DNA from 3 places in the Luteococcus sp. Sow4_B9 genome. Region 1 is predicted to be linked to each of the others. Evidence: predicted binding sites of a transcription regulator. Region 1 holds the regulator's gene; each other region holds the start of a gene.
The links. Region 1 encodes LexA, which represses DNA repair genes until DNA is damaged. Its sites were predicted from a motif close to TCGAACANNTGTTCGA; they were not measured.
Positions count from the first base shown of each region.

Region 2: the regulator LexA is predicted to act here: its motif matches at 3,668-3,683, upstream of ACTQ49_RS07855 (DUF222 domain-containing protein).
Region 3: the regulator LexA is predicted to act here: its motif matches at 3,516-3,531, upstream of ACTQ49_RS02260 (DUF222 domain-containing protein).

Region 1 covers NZ_JBQKKT010000001.1:22,128-27,866, reverse strand. Annotated here, with positions in the region: gene ACTQ49_RS00115 (RDD family protein) at 88-852, shown strand; gene ACTQ49_RS00110 (hypothetical protein) at 1,026-1,403, opposite strand; gene lexA (transcriptional repressor LexA) at 1,698-2,504, shown strand; gene ACTQ49_RS00100 (ATP-dependent DNA helicase) at 2,545-4,485, opposite strand; gene hflX (GTPase HflX) at 4,600-5,739, opposite strand, start outside.
Region 2 covers NZ_JBQKKT010000009.1:98,330-104,068, forward strand. Annotated here, with positions in the region: gene ACTQ49_RS07850 (ATP-binding protein) at 1-1,945, opposite strand, end outside; gene ACTQ49_RS07855 (DUF222 domain-containing protein) at 2,109-3,578, opposite strand; gene dusB (tRNA dihydrouridine synthase DusB) at 3,955-5,127, shown strand; gene ACTQ49_RS07865 (HD domain-containing protein) at 5,237-5,739, shown strand, end outside.
Region 3 covers NZ_JBQKKT010000002.1:190,346-196,084, forward strand. Annotated here, with positions in the region: gene ACTQ49_RS02245 (succinate dehydrogenase cytochrome b subunit) at 80-754, shown strand; gene ACTQ49_RS02250 (fumarate reductase/succinate dehydrogenase flavoprotein subunit) at 754-2,712, shown strand; gene ACTQ49_RS02255 (succinate dehydrogenase/fumarate reductase iron-sulfur subunit) at 2,709-3,461, shown strand; gene ACTQ49_RS02260 (DUF222 domain-containing protein) at 3,577-4,980, shown strand; gene ACTQ49_RS02265 (mycothiol transferase) at 4,990-5,079, shown strand; tRNA gene ACTQ49_RS02270 (tRNA-His) at 5,118-5,193, opposite strand; gene orn (oligoribonuclease) at 5,271-5,739, opposite strand, start outside.

The DNA.
Region 1 (5,739 bases):
GCGCCCACCCCACGGAGCGTCCCGCGGTCCGCTGTCCCCACAGCCCCTTACCATCACAAGTACCCCAAATCCCGACTGGAGATGACCATGACCGATTCCCCGAAGAATCCGGACACGAACCCCTGGAACCCACAAGGTGAGCCACCGAGCAATCCCTATGCCTCGTCGGGTGAGTCGACGGGCCCCCAGTTCGATGCTCCGCAGCAGCCGACCGCGAACCCTTACGCAGAGGCCACACCGGGCACCTACGGGCAGCCCCCGGCCAACCAGAATTCGTATCAGCAAGGCCAGTACGACCAGTCCCCAGGCGGACAGAGCCCCTACGGACAGAACCCGTATGGCCAGAACCCCTTCGAGGCCAACGCCGCACAGACCAGGTACGGACACGCTGACTACGGCCAGTACCCCTACCAGCAGGGCCCAACCAAGAACCTCACCGGATGGTTCCGGCGAGTCCTGGGCTATCTCATCGACACCATCCCCACGGGCATCCTGGCAGGCATCGGCTCCGTCTCCTTGCCCCGGACCGACGAGGTCACGGGCGAGGTCATCTCGGCGGGCAACCCGGTGATCGTGGCGATCTTCTTCCTCGCGGCCTTCGCCTTCAACTTCTGGAATCGCTGGTACCGCGCAGGCAAGACGGGCAAGTCCATTGGCCGTCAGGTGATGAACAACCGACTGGTCGCCGAGGCGACCGGCGAGCCGATCGGGGTTGGCAAGGCCTTCCTGCGCGACATCGTCCACACACTCGACGAAGTGATCTGCAATCTGGGCTATCTGTTTCCGATCTGGGACTCCAAGCGCCAGACCTTCGCCGACAAGATCATGAAGACGGTCGTCGTCGACGACTGACCTACCCCGAAACCACATACGGACCCCGCTCCACCCTCCTGCACCACGAGGGGCCTCGGCATACCGCCGGGGCCCTTCGTCGCTCACCGGACAACCAGGGACCGGCCGGCCCGCACCCTCGACCAGAAGAAACTGAGCTGCCCCGAGCCCAGACGATGGGAACGGGGCGACGATCAGGCGCGCTGAGAGGAGACGACCGCACCGGATGGCGCATCGTCCTGGATCGGCGCATTGCTGATCGACAGGAATTGCGACACACCGATCACGACGGCAGCCAGGGCAATCGCCGCCAGCAGAGCCACGACCACGGCGACCCCCCGATCCGTCAGCCGCACCCCGCCCTGCGCAGCGTGCACTCCACCACCGCGGTGGGGCTTGGGGAATCCTTCAACAGGAAGCCCCACTCCCGTGGGCACCGGAACCCCCACCGGACGCCCTCCCGGAGACACCACTCGCTGCGGATGGGCGATGGGCCCACGCAGCTGGTTGCGCCCGCGCCGACGGTGCTTCACCGGGGTGACGGTGCCAACCTTGGTCAACGTTGCGTTCATGAGTGCTCCTCTGTCTTGGCGAACCGCCCGAGACGCCATCCGCGCCTCGAACAGATGTTCGATGGATCTAAGGTAGCCCGTCCGAACACTTGAATCAAACCCCTGTTCTAATGAGATCGATCCTCGGCATCGTTCGAGCACTCATGAGCCAACCAGCAGCCTCTGACAGTTTTCGCTCCCGGGGTGCGCTCGACCACAATCCCCCAGTCGCTTCGGCGACCCATCACTGCCCACACCCACAGCAACTTCGAACAGATGTTTGATTGCGGCGCCTGCGCCAACTATTCTTCTTCCATGGCCACTGGGGAGAAGAAGCAGAGCACGCCGCGTCGATCGACGCGCCGACCGGTCGGACGACCCTCGGACGAGGACGTCAGGCGCGAGCTGTCCGGTCCCGGACGCCCCAAGGCACTGCCCGACGGCCCTGCCGACGTCGACGGACTCACCCCTCGTCAGCGGCGTGTGCTCGAGATCATCCGCGACACAACGGCACAACGTGGCTACCCCCCGAGCATTCGAGAGATCGGGGACACCGCTGGCCTCGCCAGCTCGTCGAGCGTGGCCCACCAGCTGAAGCAGTTGGAGATCAAGGGGTTCATCAGCCGGACCCCCGGCCAGCCACGCGCCATGGAGATCCATCTACCCCCCTCGATGCAGCCGAAGCCGACCCCTGCAGCTGCGTCGGAGGGCGCCTTTGACACCACTGGGATCAATGACGCCTTCCCGAGTGCGGTGAACGTCCCGATGGTTGGTCGGATCGCAGCAGGCGGCCCAATCCTGGCCGAGGAGCATGTCGAGGAGGTCTTCGCCCTCCCCCAGCAGCTCGTGGGCAGCGGCACGACCTTCATGCTCGAGGTGCATGGGGACTCGATGGTGGACGCAGCCATCTGCGACGGGGACTGGGTCGTGGTGCGCCAGCAGCCCGATGCGGACAATGGAGACATCGTGGCGGCACTGCTCGATGACGAGGCGACCGTGAAGACCCTGCAGAAGAAGCCCGGGCAGGTGTGGCTCCTGCCCCACAATGAGGCCTACTCCCCCATCGACGGCAACCACGCCAGCATCCTGGGCAAGGTGGTCGCAGTCATGCGTCGCATCTGACGCGGTCCGCCCATGGCGGATGTCTCGCGGCCGATCACCCTCAGCCGCGGGCCTCCCCCAGACGGCGCAGGGCTTGTACCGCCACCTCACGATCGCGAGTCATCCAGAAGTCCGGCATCGATGCCCGCAGGAAGGACCCGTAGCGCGCGGTGACCAGTCGCGGGTCAAGCACGGCCACAACCCCTCGGTCGCTCACCCGTCGGATCAACCGGCCCGCCCCTTGGGCCATCAGCAGCCCCGCATGGGTCGCCGGCACCGCCATGAATCCATTTCCGCCGGCCTCCGCCACTGCCTTCTGCCGCGCCTGCATCAGGGGGTCATCAGGCCGGGGAAAGGGGATCTTGTCGATGATCACCAACTCACAGGTCTCCCCCGGAACATCGACGCCCTGCCACAGCGAGACAGTGCCAAACAGACTCACCTCGGGTTCTGCGATGAACTGTCTGGTCAGCTCCGAGAGCTGCGCGTCGCCCTGGCACAGGATCGTCATCTTGGGAAGTTGCTGACGCACGTGCCGAGCTGCCGTCTCGGCAGCCTTCTGGGACGCGAACAGCCCCAGCGTTCGACCGCCAGCTCCCCAGACCAGTTCGGCAATCTCGTCGAGTGCCTCGGGAGTGATTCCCTCGCGCCGGGGATTGGGGAGGTGGGTTGCGCAGTACAGGATCCCCTGACGCTGGTAGTCGAATGGCGTGCCCACATCGAGCCCTCGCCACGCGAGCGGATTGTCCGGATCGTGTCGGTCACCTTCCAGACGATCTGCCTTGCGCAAGCCGATCTGATGGGCCACCTGGTTGAAGTCGCCACCGATCTTCAGGGTTGCGGACGTCATGATCGTCGTGGTCTCGGACAGGATCCTTTCCCGCATGAGGCCAGCCACGCTCAGGGGCGCCACCTGTGCCTGCCGACCAAAGCGCTCGCTCTCGCTGACCCACACCACGTCATTCGTGGACAGATCGGCCATCCGCTCCGCAATGTCGAAGACCTCCTTGGCGGCGGCCGAGGCCTGCTGCTGTTCCGGATCAACGTCCTTGCGGCCCTTGTCACCAGCCTTTCCGCCAAGGCCGGACACCACCCGTCGACTGACATCACGGATGGACTCGAAGGCAGTGGTCATCACACCCGGGTCCTCGATCCTGCCCGGTTCCGTGTCATCGAGGGCGGCGCGCAGGATGTCTGCTGATTCCAGGAACTCCAGTCCCAGATCATCGCTCAGCCAGGGCAGTGTGCGCTTGGCCACCCGATCGACCAGTTGGGGGCTGAGTTCTGCACTGGCCGCGCCAGTGACGCGACCAACCAATTCGTGGGCCTCGTCGATGATGACGATCTCGTGCTCCGGCAGGGCCGTTCCGCCGTGCATGGCATCGATGGCCAGCAGCGCATGGTTCGTGACAACCAATTGGGCCACTCGGGCCTTCTCCCGGGAGGCCTCGACGAAACACTCCTGACCGTGCGGGCAACGTTGCGCCCCGAGACACTCGCGCACCGGCATCGAGACCAGCCCCCAGGCTCGAGGAGTGTGGGCAGGGGCATCGTCGCGGTCCGCCAGCCCTCCCTGAGCCAGTTGCTCCTCGGCCCACTCCCTCAACATCAGGACCTCGGCGCCCAACACGGACTCCGCGTCCGCGCTCGAATCCTTGAGGTTGTCCGCCAGCTCTGCACCACCCAACAAGGTGTCCTGCTCGTTGGCAATCCCTTCCCTGGTCTTCAGCAGGCACGCATAGTTCGTGCGGCCCTTGAGGATCGCGTGGGCAGGCTCACCGCCCGTGACCTTGCGGACCGCCTTCAGGGCATTGGGAATGTCTGTGGTGGCCAGCTGTGCCTGCAGCGCGAGGGTCGCCGTGGCGATCACGATGCGCTGCTTGGTCCCCTGGACGTGCAGGAGTGCAGGCGCCAGGTACCCGAGCGACTTGCCGGTACCCGTGCCGGCTTGCACCAGGAGGTGCTCGCCAGTCTCGATGGACTGCTCGATGGCGCTGGCCATCGCCTGCTGCCCAGCGCGGGGCGTGCCGCCGATCGACTCCACTGCCGCCCGCAACACGTCGGTGGACGTGGCGCTGCCACCGGAGTTCTTCTGGATTTCAGGCACCAGCCAACACTACCCGGCAGGCACCTCGAAAGGCTTGAGCTCTCCCCCCAGGTCCGGGTGCACTCGCGCGACGACCCGAGTGCCCTCACCCGTGTGCTCCAGTGTCACCAGCTGCCCATTGCGGTGGATCCTGTCCAGCAGGTCTCCCCGCTCATAGGGAATGAGAGCTGTGATGCTCACCTCGGGGCTCGGCAGGCGACTCTCGGCGATGGCCTTGAGCTCGGCGATCCCCTGCCCAGTTCGGGCCGACACGAAGACGGCATCGGGGTACTGGGTGCGCAGCATCTGCAGGGTCTCCGGCTCTGCCGCGTCGATCTTGTTGATCACCAGCTGCTCGGGGACCTCATTGGCCTCAATGTCGTTCAGCACCGTACGCACTGCATTGATCTGTCCCACCGGGTCCGGATCGGAACCGTCCACCACGTGCAGGAGCAGGTCTGCCTCTGCAGACTCCTCCAGGGTGGACTTGAAGGCCTCCACCAGATCGTGGGGCAGGTGCCGCACGAAGCCGACCGTGTCGGTCAGCGTGTACACGCGACCGTCCGGTGTGGTGTGTCGGCGAGTGGTGGGGTCCAGCGTCGCGAAGAGCGCATTCTCCACCAGGACACCGGCATCGGTGATCCGGTTCAGCAGGGATGACTTGCCGGCATTGGTGTAGCCGACGATGGCGATCGACGGGATGCGATTGCGACGGCGATCAGCGCGCTTGTTCTCACGAGTGGCGTCCAGGTCCCGCATGCGACGCCTCAGGATGGCCACCCGGGTGTTGATCCGTCGGCGATCCGTCTCGATCTTGGTCTCACCGGGGCCGCGGCCACCGATGCCGGCACCCCCGGCCGCCTGACCACCGGCCTGCCGGGACAGGTTGCCACCCCAACCGCGCAGTCGCTGCCGCAGGTACTGCAACTGCGCGAGCTCCACCTGGGTCTTGCCCTCGACGCTCTTGGCATGCTGGGCAAAGATGTCAAGGATCAGTGCGGTCCGGTCGATCACCTTGACCTTGACGCGGTCCTCCAGATTTCGCAGCTGTGCGGGCTGGAGTTCCCCGTCGCAGATGACGGTGTCGGCTCCGGTCGCCACCACCACCTCACGCAGTTCGTCCACCTTGCCGCGGCCGATGTAGGTGGCAGGGTCCGGCGACTTGCGACG
Region 2 (5,739 bases), on a different contig from region 1:
CCTCCTTGACGCGCGCGGCGAACGGAGCGGCGATGATGGTCTCCATCTTCATGGACTCGAGCACCAGCACGCGATCGCCAGCCGCGACGACATCGCCCTCAGCCACCGGTGTGGCCACCACCAGGGCGGGCGCCTGCGAACGCAGCACACCGCCCTCGTCGCGGCTCACACGGTGCACCTGGCCATCGACCTCGATGGTCTGGACCGGGCCGGGATGGCCGAGCAGCACCCGATGCGTGCGGTCGGCAATCGACAACCGGGCGGTGAACTCGTCCAGACGCACGAAGCCTGTCAGAACGGTGCTGTACTCGTCCGCTGCGCCGAGCCGGACCTCGAAGTCATGCGGGCCCACCCGCAGGACGCGCACCTGATGGGTGGTTCCGCGGAGCTTGAGGTCGATGGGGCGGCCCAGTTCGTGGTTCGCCAGCGGCCGTCCACGGCGTGCGGTGTCCAGGAAGCGTGCGCGTTCCACATCCTCCGCAGCCAGATAGGCCTCGATGCCCGCAATGACGAGCGCCGCGCCGGAATGGGTGGAGCGCTGCAGGCCACCGGCGGCGCGAGTGCGGTCGATCCAGCCGGTGTCGGCCCAGCCGTCGGGTCCGGATCCGTCGACCACGGCGGGCTGGTCGAGCAGGTCGAGCACGAAGGACTTGTTGGTGGTGCCGCCGTCGATCACCACGTGGGTGTCGGCCATGGCACGGCGGAGCCTGGCCAGCGCCTCGTCCCGCGTCGCCCCGTGCGCGATGACCTTGGCGATCATCGAGTCGAAGTCGGCCGGGATCGTGTCGCCTGCCTCGACGCCCGTGTCCACGCGGATCCCCGGGCCCTGGGGGAGCACGAGGTGCTGGATGTGCCCCGGGGCTGGTGCAAAGTCGCGGTCCGGGTCCTCGGCATTGAGGCGGGCCTCGATGGCATGGCCGATCTCGACAGGCTTCTCGCCGTCGAGGGTGCCTCCGCTGGCGACGTGGAGCTGCAGCTTCACCAGGTCGGTGCGGGTGGTCAGCTCGGTGATCGGGTGCTCCACTTGGAGACGGGTGTTCACCTCGAGGAAGGCGAAGAGCTCTTCCTCGGGTTGGTAGAGGAATTCCACGGTGCACGCGCCCCGGTAGCCGACCCGGACGGCAAGGCGTTCGGCGCTGGCCTTCACCTCGGCAACCTTGTCGGCGCTGAGCAGGGGAGAGGTGGACTCCTCGATGACCTTCTGGTTGCGGCGCTGCACGGTGCAGTCGCGCACGCCCAGGGCCCAGGCTGTCCGGCCGTCACTGATCACCTGCACCTCGACGTGTCGGGCACCGGTGACCAAGCTCTCGAGGAAGACAACGCCGGAGCCGAAGGCTCGTTCGGCCTCGCCCCGGGTGCGCTCGAAGACGTCGCGCAGGTCGGCATCGCAGGTGACCTTCTGGATTCCGCGGCCGCCACCGCCCGCCGTGGCCTTCAGCATCAGCGGGTAGCCGATGCGGTTGGCCATCGCGAGGGCCTCGTCGAGGCTGTCGACGGCACCATCGCTCCACGGGGCGACGGGCACGCCCACCTCCTGGGCGATGAGCTTGGAGCCGATCTTGTCGCCCAACTGGCGCATCGCGTCCGCACTCGGACCCACGAAGGTGATGCCGAGCCGGTCGCACAGGTCGGCGAAGGCGGGGTCCTCGGCGACGAAGCCCCAACCAACCCAAGCGGCGTCCGCGTGGGTCTCCCGAAGAGCACTTTCGAGGAGCTGGAGGTTGAGGTACGGGCGCGTGCTCGCAGGGCCCAGGTCATGGGCGATGTCTGCCTCGCGCACGAACATGGCATCGGACTCGGCCGTGGTGTGCAGCGCGATCACCGTGATCTGGTGCTGCCCCGGGTGCTCCGCGTTGAGCTCGCGTACCGCGTGGATCAGCCGCATGGCGGCCTCACCCCGGTTGACGATGGCAAGGCGGCTGATCGTGCGAGTGGGGGTGGGCATGCGTCCTCCGGGCTCAGAAAGTGCGAACACCGCGACGCTAGTCCTGTGGGAGCCTCCAACCACGAATGGAAATCCGCAGAGTCGCAGGGTCATTCTTGGTGGGATCCCTACAAAGACGGGTCGGCGCGGTTCGGTTCGCCCTGCTCCCAGTCAGATTGCCGACTCATGCAGCTTCGGTCCAGACGGATGTCGGTCCGAACACTGGGTCAGCGCACTGCGGCGCGTCGGGGCGGCCCAGCTCCAGCGTGCGGCTGGGCGTGACGAGATACCGGAAACCGAGTGGTGACTGCCACAGGAGGACGCCGGGTAGGGGTTGCTGAACCCGCCATCCGGAATGTGTCTTGGCGCGGTGCGTCGAACGGCTCAGGGGTGCGAGGTTGTCCGGATGCGTTGGGCCCCCGATTCGCCGCCATCGTTCGGGCGGGGACTCGTCGGCATCCCCGGATGGGCCAAGCCAAGGGACCGTGTGATCCAGATCAAGACCGCCCGAGGTTCGGTGGGACCAGGGGAAGGCCTCGAACTCGTTGCGGAGCTCCACTGCCTCACGCATGGTCGGCGGGCACTCGTAGGCATCGCTGGCCACCTGGTGGTTCTGGTCGATGACGGGTCTGATCGTTACCCGGTGGTGCCCGAACAGGTCGTGCGCCCACTCGGCCAGCGTGGCTCCAAGATCGCGGGAGCGCATCAGCCCTTCGCCGTTGGCCAGGGTGAGGTCCGTGAGATGCACCGCAACGTGAGCCCGGGGGAGAAGAGCATCGGGGTCCACGGTGACGGTTCCACAGGCGTGGCCAGCCTGTCCCCGACGATCACAGATCTGCTCGAAGTCCTCGGTCGGTGGCAACTGGTCCAGCAAGGAAGCCTGGATCAGTTGCAGCGCCTGGGCCGGACGGCCGAGGATGCCCAAGGCCCGTGCCCTTCGGGCAGCCTCGGGTTCCTGGCTACCGCCGTCGGCAAGGATGCGCGCCAAACGGTCCACCTGGGCGTCGAGGACGATCGCGTCGGGTGCGTCAAGCACGGCAGTGAGGGCGGTAGTGCCTTCGCCGGCAGCATCAACCCACACACCTCGGGCGTCACGGGCGGCTGCTCGCCGCCGATCGCTCAGTTCGGGATCAAGGCGGTCCAGGACCAGTCCTTCCACCAACCTGCGGATACGGGAAAAGCCCATGCCATCGATCTGTGCGTGCAGCTCACGATCGACCAGGCCCGCCTGCTGCTGATCGAGCTCTTGGGTCCAGGTGGCGATCCGCCGTGCCTGCCAGACGGGCAGTCCACCCGACATCACGCGCGACCACAGACAGGGCATTCGGTGCCGCAGGTCCAAGGCGTTCGAGATCAGACATTGCCCCTCAGACGGGGGCATGTGCAGTGCAGCAGCCAACTCCAGTACGCAGTGTTCGGCAACCTCGGGCGTTCCGTCGGAACCCAGGCGAACAGGACGTTCCCGTCCCGGCAGGCTGGGCGTGCTGTCGTCGGTCCACGAGTACAGATCGGCGAAGTGCGCGGCCAGTGCCAGCTCCCTGGCCTCGGAGGCCAGGCGCGCGGCCCGCTCCTGTCGCATGGCCTCGAGGCAGGACAGGGCATCAACCGGCGTGTCCTCTGCGGTGGTTGGCGTCGTGCCCCACTGTGCCGTCATGTCCACCCCCTGTTCAATTGCGATCTGCTCGATTGCGAGGTCTCACCCCGCTGGCCGTTGTTGGCCAGGGTGCTGACCCCAGAATCGACTCGATCACCTGTTCTAATAATAGTGTCTGTGGGTGACTTGGACAAGTGCCCGCTGAGGTGGGAAATCGCCTGCATCGCACGGTCGCGGCGGGGAGCGGCATTGGTGGGAAAGGCATTGGCTGGTGAATGCGGAGGAGACCGATGAGCTTGGCGGTGCGGTTGGCAGTGCAGCCTGTGGGCGCGCTCGTGGTGAAGTCTCCCGATGTAGCGCGCCATTTTCGATCAGGGTTTTGTCCCAGGCCGCAACTACAGTTGGTCCGGCCGGTGGCGCCCCACCGGTGAGCGAGATCCTGGAAGTGAAATCTGTGAGCGTCTATCCGCCCCTTCGCCTGTCGGCACCCAGCAAGACCGATGCCGTCGTCGTCGAGACTCCCGTGGTGCTGGCCCCGATGGCCGGCATCACCAACCGCGCCTTCCGTCAGCTGTGCGCCGAACAGGGCGCGGGGCTCTACGTGTGCGAGATGCTCACCAGTCGCGGCATCGTCATCCAGGACCGCAAGACCAAGAAGATGCTCGGCTTCGCGCCCAACGAGAAGGTCCGCAGCGTCCAGACCTACGGCGTCGACCCGGAGATGGTGGCCCGCGCCACCCACGTCCTGTGTGACCAGTACGGGGTCGACCACGTCGACCTGAACTTCGGCTGCCCTGTGCCGAAGGTGACCCGCAAGGGTGGCGGAGGCGCCCTGCCGTGGAAGCAGGACCGTTTCCGCGCCATCCTGCGCGCCGTGGTCAAGGCCGCCGACAGCTATGGCGTCCCGGTGACCATGAAGACCCGCAAGGGCATCGACGACGACCACCTGTACTACCTGGATGCGGGGCGGATCGCGCAGGAGGAGGGGGCTGCCGCCATCTGTCTGCATGCCCGCACCGTGGGCGAGGCCTATTCCGGGGAGGCCGACTGGGATGCCATCGCACGCCTGGTGGAACACGTCGACATCCCGGTGCTGGGCAATGGCGACATCTGGGAGGCCAGCGACGCCATGCGCATGATGGAGCAGACCGGCGCTGCGGGTGTCGAGGTCGGACGGGGCTGCCTCGGCCGCCCCTGGCTCTTCCGCGACCTGGCCGATGCCTTCGCCGGGCGCCAGACGCAGACCAGGCCGACGCTGGGTGAGGTCGCGGCGATGGTGCGTCGTCACGGCGAACTGCTCGCGGAGATCATGGGGGAGAAGTACGGTCTCACCGATCTGCGCAAGCACATGGCCTGGTACTTCAAGGGCTTCCCGGTGGGTGGTGAGCTCCGCCACCAGCTGGCGATGATCAGCGACTTCGAGACCTTCGACGGGCTGCTGGCGCAGCTCGACCACGACGCCCCCTTCCCCGAGATGGAGCTGGGCAAGCCCCGTGGCCGCCAGGGGACCCCGCGCGCGAAGGTGATCCTTCCCTACGGCTGGTACGACGACACGAGCGGACTGGACCTCGAACTCGACGAGGATGACGCCGCAGGTTCTGGAGGCTGAGATGTGCAACCAGTGTGACGACCCGAACAGCACGACGCCGCACGCGTCGGACGCGCCCGATGCCCCGGCGCCAGAGGTGATGCCCCGAGCCGTTGCCTGGGCGCAGACCATGCACGGACACGGCGACGAGGACGTCGTGCGGGCCCACCGGGACTCGCACGCCACGATGCAGACCGGTCCGGTGCTCGGGCGCGAGGCGCGTGAGGAACGCGAGGCCCTCACACTCCGCCCAGGCGCCACCTTGGCCCGAGGCGCAGGGGATCGCGCCGTCGAGGAAGAACCGGACAGCGAACGCACCTGCTTCGAGCGCGACCGTGACCGGATCGTCCACTCGCCCGCCTTTCGTCGCCTGGCAGGAAAGACGCAGGTGGTGGTCTACCCGACCGACCACCAGCGCACCCGTCTGACCCATGCGATCGAGGTGGCACAGGTGGCCACGTCCATTGCCCGCGGAGTTGGCGCCAATGTCGCCCTGGCCGATGCCATCGCCCTGGGCCACGACTGCGGTCATGGTCCGGGTGGGCATGCCTCCGAAGATGCCTTTGACGCCTTCATCCTGGAGGGTTATGACCACGGCCCGTGGGGTGCGAACGTCGTGCTCACCGACCTGAA
Region 3 (5,739 bases), on a different contig from region 1:
TTGACGAGGGAGCGCCATGCCGAGCCAGTCGACGTTGACCAGACCGCCTGCCCCAGCCCGGGCCGGACACTCCACCGGAATGTCGAATGCGGCTGCAAAGGTGGTGATGGCCGTCACCGGGATCATCTTTGCCCTGTTCGTCCTGGTGCACATGATCGGCAACCTCAAGATCTACATGGGTCCGGAGGAGTTCAACGGGTACGCCCACTGGTTGCGCGCCGCCTTCCACCCGGTGCTGCCGTACGAGGGGCTCCTGTGGATCCTGCGCATCGTGCTGCTCGCCTGCCTGGTGGCACACGTCTACTGCGGATTCTTGATCCGCACGCGGGGCCGGGCCGCACGGGGTTCCGTGCGGCGCAAGGGCATGGATGCCTCCACCTGGATGGCCCGCACCATGCCGGTCACGGGCCTGATCCTGTTGGGTTTCCTGGTCTTCCACCTGCTCGACCTCACCATTGGTGCCGCCCCGGTCGCCCCAGGCGCCTTCCAGGGCCCGACGCTGGAGGCCTCCCATGCCCATGCCAATGTGATCGCTTCCTTCTCCCGCGTGCCCGTCGCGCTGGTCTACGGCCTCACGATGGTCGCCCTGTGCGCTCATCTGGCCCACGGACTGCTCAGCGTCGTGCTCGATCTGGGTGCCGCGCCCGGCCCCAAGGCTGTTCGCATCACCAGCGCGATCGGACTGGCCGTCGGGCTGGTCGTCGCGTTCGGCAACCTGACCATCCCGATCGCCGTGCTGACAGGACTCGTCTGATGACCTCGCTGCAGATTCCCCACGCCACCCAGCCGCTCGACGGGCGGATGCCCGACGGCGATCCGGCCACCGCGTGGAGCCGCGCCAAGCTCGGCTACAAGCAGGTGAGCCCGTTGAACCGCCGCAAGTTCACCATCGTCGTGGTCGGCACTGGCCTGGCTGGGGCTGGCGCCGCCGCCGCCCTGGGCGAGCTCGGCTACAACGTCGTCACCTACACCTTCCACGATGCGGCCCGCCGGGCCCACTCGGTGGCCGCCCAGGGTGGCATCAACGCCGCCCGCGCGCGCAAGGTGGACGGCGACTCGCTGGAGCGATTCGTCAAGGACACGGTCAAGGGCGGCGACTTCCGAGCCCGCGAGGCCGACGTCTTCCGGCTCGCCGAGGAGTCCGTCAGGGTCATCGACCACATGGATGCGATCGGCGCTCCCTTCGCCCGGGAGTACGGCGGTCAATTGCGCACCCGTTCCTTCGGTGGCGTGCAGGTCAGCCGCACCTACTACACGCGCGGCCAGACCGGTCAACAGCTGCAGGTGGCCGCGGCCCGTGCCCTGCAGCGCCAGGTGGCGGCCGGGACGGTGGACCTTCGCACCCATCGCGAGGTGCTCGACCTGGTGGTGACCGACGGTCGGGTGCGCGGAGTGGTCGCCCGCGACCTGCGCACCGGTGCCATCGAGGCGCAGCCGGCCCATGCCGTCGTGCTGGCCACGGGCGGTTACGGCAAGGCCTTCTTCCACTCGACCCTGGCCCACAACTCGAATGTGAGCGCCGCCTGGCGGGCCCATCGCCGCGGCGCCTACTTCGCCTCCCCCTCCTACTTGCAGTTCCACCCGACAGCGCTCCCCGTGAGCTCGCAGTGGCAGTCCAAGACGACGCTGATGAGTGAGTCGCTGCGCAATGACGGCCGGATCTGGGTGCCGGTCAAGCCGGGTGACGACCGGCCGGCCAATGAGATCCCGGAGAACGAGCGGGACTACTACCTGGAACGCAAGTACCCCGCCTACGGCAACCTCGCGCCCCGAGACATCTCGTCGCGGGCAGCGCGTGAACAGATCGAGGCTGGCAGGGGAGTGGGGCCGCTCAGGAACAGCGTCTACCTGGACTTCCGGGACGCCATCGGGCGGCTGGGCAGGAAGACGATCGAACAGCGCTACTCCAACCTGTTCGAGATGTACGCCGACTGCACGGGTGAGGATCCCTATGTGGTGCCGATGCGCATCGCCCCCGGCGCACACTTCTCGATGGGCGGTCTGTGGAGCGACTACAACATGCAGACCACCATCGACGGTCTGTTCGTCGGCGGCGAGGCCGGCTGGGGCTATCACGGTGCCAACCGGCTGGGAGCCAACTCGCTGCTCAGTGCCTGCGTCGACGGGATGTTCACGCTGCCGTACACCATCCCGAACTTCCTGGCGGACCACCTGAATGAGCCGCTGCTGGACGTGGACGATGCGGCCGTGCAGCAGACGGTGACCGAGGCGACTGCGCGACTCGACCGCATGCTGGCGATCGGCGGCAGGACCGGATCCGACCGCTTCCACCGGGAACTGGGCGAGATCCTCTACCAGGGCTGCGGTGTGGCGCGCAGCGAGGAGGGTCTGACGAAGGCCATCGGGCAGATCCGAGACCTGCGGCAGCGCTTCTGGAGCGACCTGCGCGTGCCCGGCCATGGTCAGCAGCTCAACCAGGAGCTGGAGAAGGCCGGCCGGGTGGCCGACTATCTGGAGCTGGCCGAGTTGATGTGTGTCGATGCCCTGGATCGTGACGAGTCGTGCGGAGCCCACTTCCGCGTCGACCACCAGACGCCCGAGGGTGAAGCCCTGCGCGACGACGAGAACTGGTGCTTCGTCTCCGCTTGGCAGCACACTCCCGGCCCGGAGGGCCAGCCGGGGATGCCCGTACGTCATGCCGAACCACTCACCTTCACAGCTGTCCCCCTGCAGACGAGGAACTACACATGAGGATCACGCTCGAGGTGTGGCGTCAGGCCCACGCACAGGCGTCCGGAGCATTCGTCACCTACCAGATCGACGACGCAACCCCGGAGATGTCGATGCCGGAATTGCTCGACCGGCTCAACGACCAGCTCGTGGAGGCCGGCGACGAGCCGGTGGCCTTCGAGAGCGACTGTCGCGAGGGCATCTGCGGTTGCTGCGGCATCACCATCGACGATCGGCCGCACGGGCCGGTGCCGAACACGCCCACCTGCCAGCAGCACCTGCGCAATTTCTCCGACGGTGACGTGTTGCGCCTGGAACCCTTCCGGTCCGAGGCATTCCCCGTCGTGAAGGACCTGGTGGTGGACCGGTCGGCGCTGGATCGGGTGGTGCAGGGCGGTGGCTTTGTCAGCGTCGACACCGGAACGGCCCCTGACGCGGAGAGCCACCAGATTTCCTTCCAGCGTGCCGAGAAGGGCCTCGACTTTGCCGCCTGCATCGGCTGCGGTGCCTGCGTGGCGGCCTGTCCGAACGGGGCCGCGCACCTGTTCGGTGGAGCGCTGCTGACGCACTTCTCAACACTGCCCCAGGGCCTGCCGGAACGGTCGAAGCGTGGCCGGGGGGTGGTGAAGGCGCTGGAACAGGACTTCGGTCCGTGCTCCACCTATGGCGAGTGCGTTGAGGTGTGCCCGGCGGACATCCCGCTGGCGGCAATTGGCGCGGTGAATCGGGAAGTGATGCGCGCCGCCTGGCGGCGTGGCAAGGACGACTGACGTCAGACCCTCCCAAATCGCGGTGCCCCAGAAGTTCCCGTCGACCATTGATCATCGAACGTGTGTTCGATAGAATGGTGGTGTTGATCGAACGCGGACCGGGGGAGGGAGCGTCATGACACAGACCAGTCCAGCTGTCGCGGGCGGCGATCCCGTCGCCGGCGACATTATGTCCCTGGCGGATCCGGTGTCCGTCATCGAGGCCATCCGCGAGAACCGACGTCAGTGTCGCGTCCTGGAGGCACAAGAGGTGGCTCTGCTCGCTCACTGTGCCGACCTGTGTGCCATGGTGTGTGACGGCGAGGCTGGACACCTTCCCGGTGCCGAGCAGCTCGTGGAGCTGGGGGGAGACGGAACTCCCGGCGTCGCGGAGTTTGCAACCCTGGAGCTCGCCGCCGCTCTCGGGGTGCGAGAGATCGAAGCCCGATGCATGGTGGCGGACGCACTCGACCTACGGCATCGCCTGCCCGAGTTGTGGCGTCAGACGATGGCGGGCGAGCTTCCCGTCTGGCGTGCGCGCCACATTGCCGGGGCCACCCGGCGCCTCGAGTGGGATGCGGCCCGGCTGGTGGATGTGCAGCTTGCTCGCCAGATTCCGGGCATGGCGTGGGGCAGGGTCAAGAATCTTGTCGCCGGGCTGGTCCTGGACCATCTGCCGGTGGAGGAGGCGGATCAACAGCGGGCGGATGCCAAGGATGCGCGCGGCGTCTGGATCTCCCAGGGTGAGTTCGGGATTGCCGATCTTTCTGCGGTGATGGACGCCCCCGATGCAGACCGGTTGGAACAGAGCCTGACGCGCATCGCCGGCATCCTCAAGGCCGGGGGCTCCCGCGACGGGCTGGACGCGCGCAGGGCCAAGGCGCTGGGAATGCTCGCCAGCCCGGCCCGGGCACTCCAGCTGCTGCAGGCTTCCCTGCTCGACACCGCGGTTGAGGAGCTGCCCGGCCTGGACGTCACTGCGGACTGCCATCTGGAGGGTCAGCCAGGGCACTGCTGCGGCACGATCGCGGTGGATCCCACGGCCCTCGCGCCCAGGACATCGCTCGTCGTCCACCTCACGGACACCACTCTCTGTGCTGGCGAGGGCATCGTGCGCGCCGAGGGGATTGGTCCACTGCTGGCAGAGTGGTTGCATGATCTGATCCCCGACGCGGTGGTCACCGTCCGTCCGGTCATCGATGGCAATCACGAGATCACCAGTGATGCTTACGAATGTCCGCCGACGATGCGCGAGCAGGTGGAACTCAGGAACCCCTACGAGGTCTTCCCCTGGTCGACGCGCCGGTCCAGGAGTCTCGACCTGGACCACACGATCCCCTTCGGGCGTGGGCCGACGCGCACGGACAACCTCGGCCCACTCACGCGAAAGGTGCACCGGGCCAAGACCCACGGTGGGTACCGGCTGGAACAACCGATACCAGGTCACTTCCTGTGGCAGACGCCTTTGGGCTTCCGCTATCTGGTCACGCCCAGCCGAACTCTGGAGCTCGGCCGCCCCGACGTCTGCGTCGTCGCTTAGATTGTGCGCATGGCAGACCTCGTGATCGAGGAGTACGGCCGGCACTGCGGCCATGCGGATCGGTTGCGTGAGGCCGTGGATGGGTCCGTCGGGGAGTGAGCAGAAGGCCCCGGTCGAAATGACCGGGGCCTTCTGTCTGGGGTGAGTAACGGGACTTGAACCCGCGACCACCTGGACCACAACCAGGTGCTCTACCAACTGAGCTATACCCACCATGTCTCGGGGCTACTGCCCTGAGCGCTGGATCAGCTTAGCGTGCTTTCCTGTTCGTGTGAAATCGAGGTGAAGATTCAGCGTGGACGGATGCCGGTGATGGACCCCTGGTGCTTCATGGCAATGTGCTTGGCCTCGCTCGTCGACGGGCCGGGCGACGGGACGAAGACGGCCTCGCGGTAGTAGCGCAGCTCCTCGATGGACTCCTGGATGTCGGCCAGGGCGCGGTGGTTCCCGTTCTTGGCTGGTGACTGGTAGTAGGCCCTCGGGAACCAGCGTCGGCTCAGCTCCTTGATGCTGCTGACATCCACATTTCGGTAGTGCACCCAGCCCTCGAGCTCGGGCATGTCACGGGCGAGGAAGGCACGGTCGGTGCCGATGCTGTTGCCGGCCAGCGGGGCCTTGCGGGCCGTCGGGACGAAGGTGCGGACGTAGTCCAGCACCTGGGCCTGCGCGTCTTCCATGGTGGTGCCACTGGCGAGTTCGTCGAGCAGTCCCGACTTGGTGTGCATCTCGCGGACGAAGTCACCCATCTGGGCCAGTGCC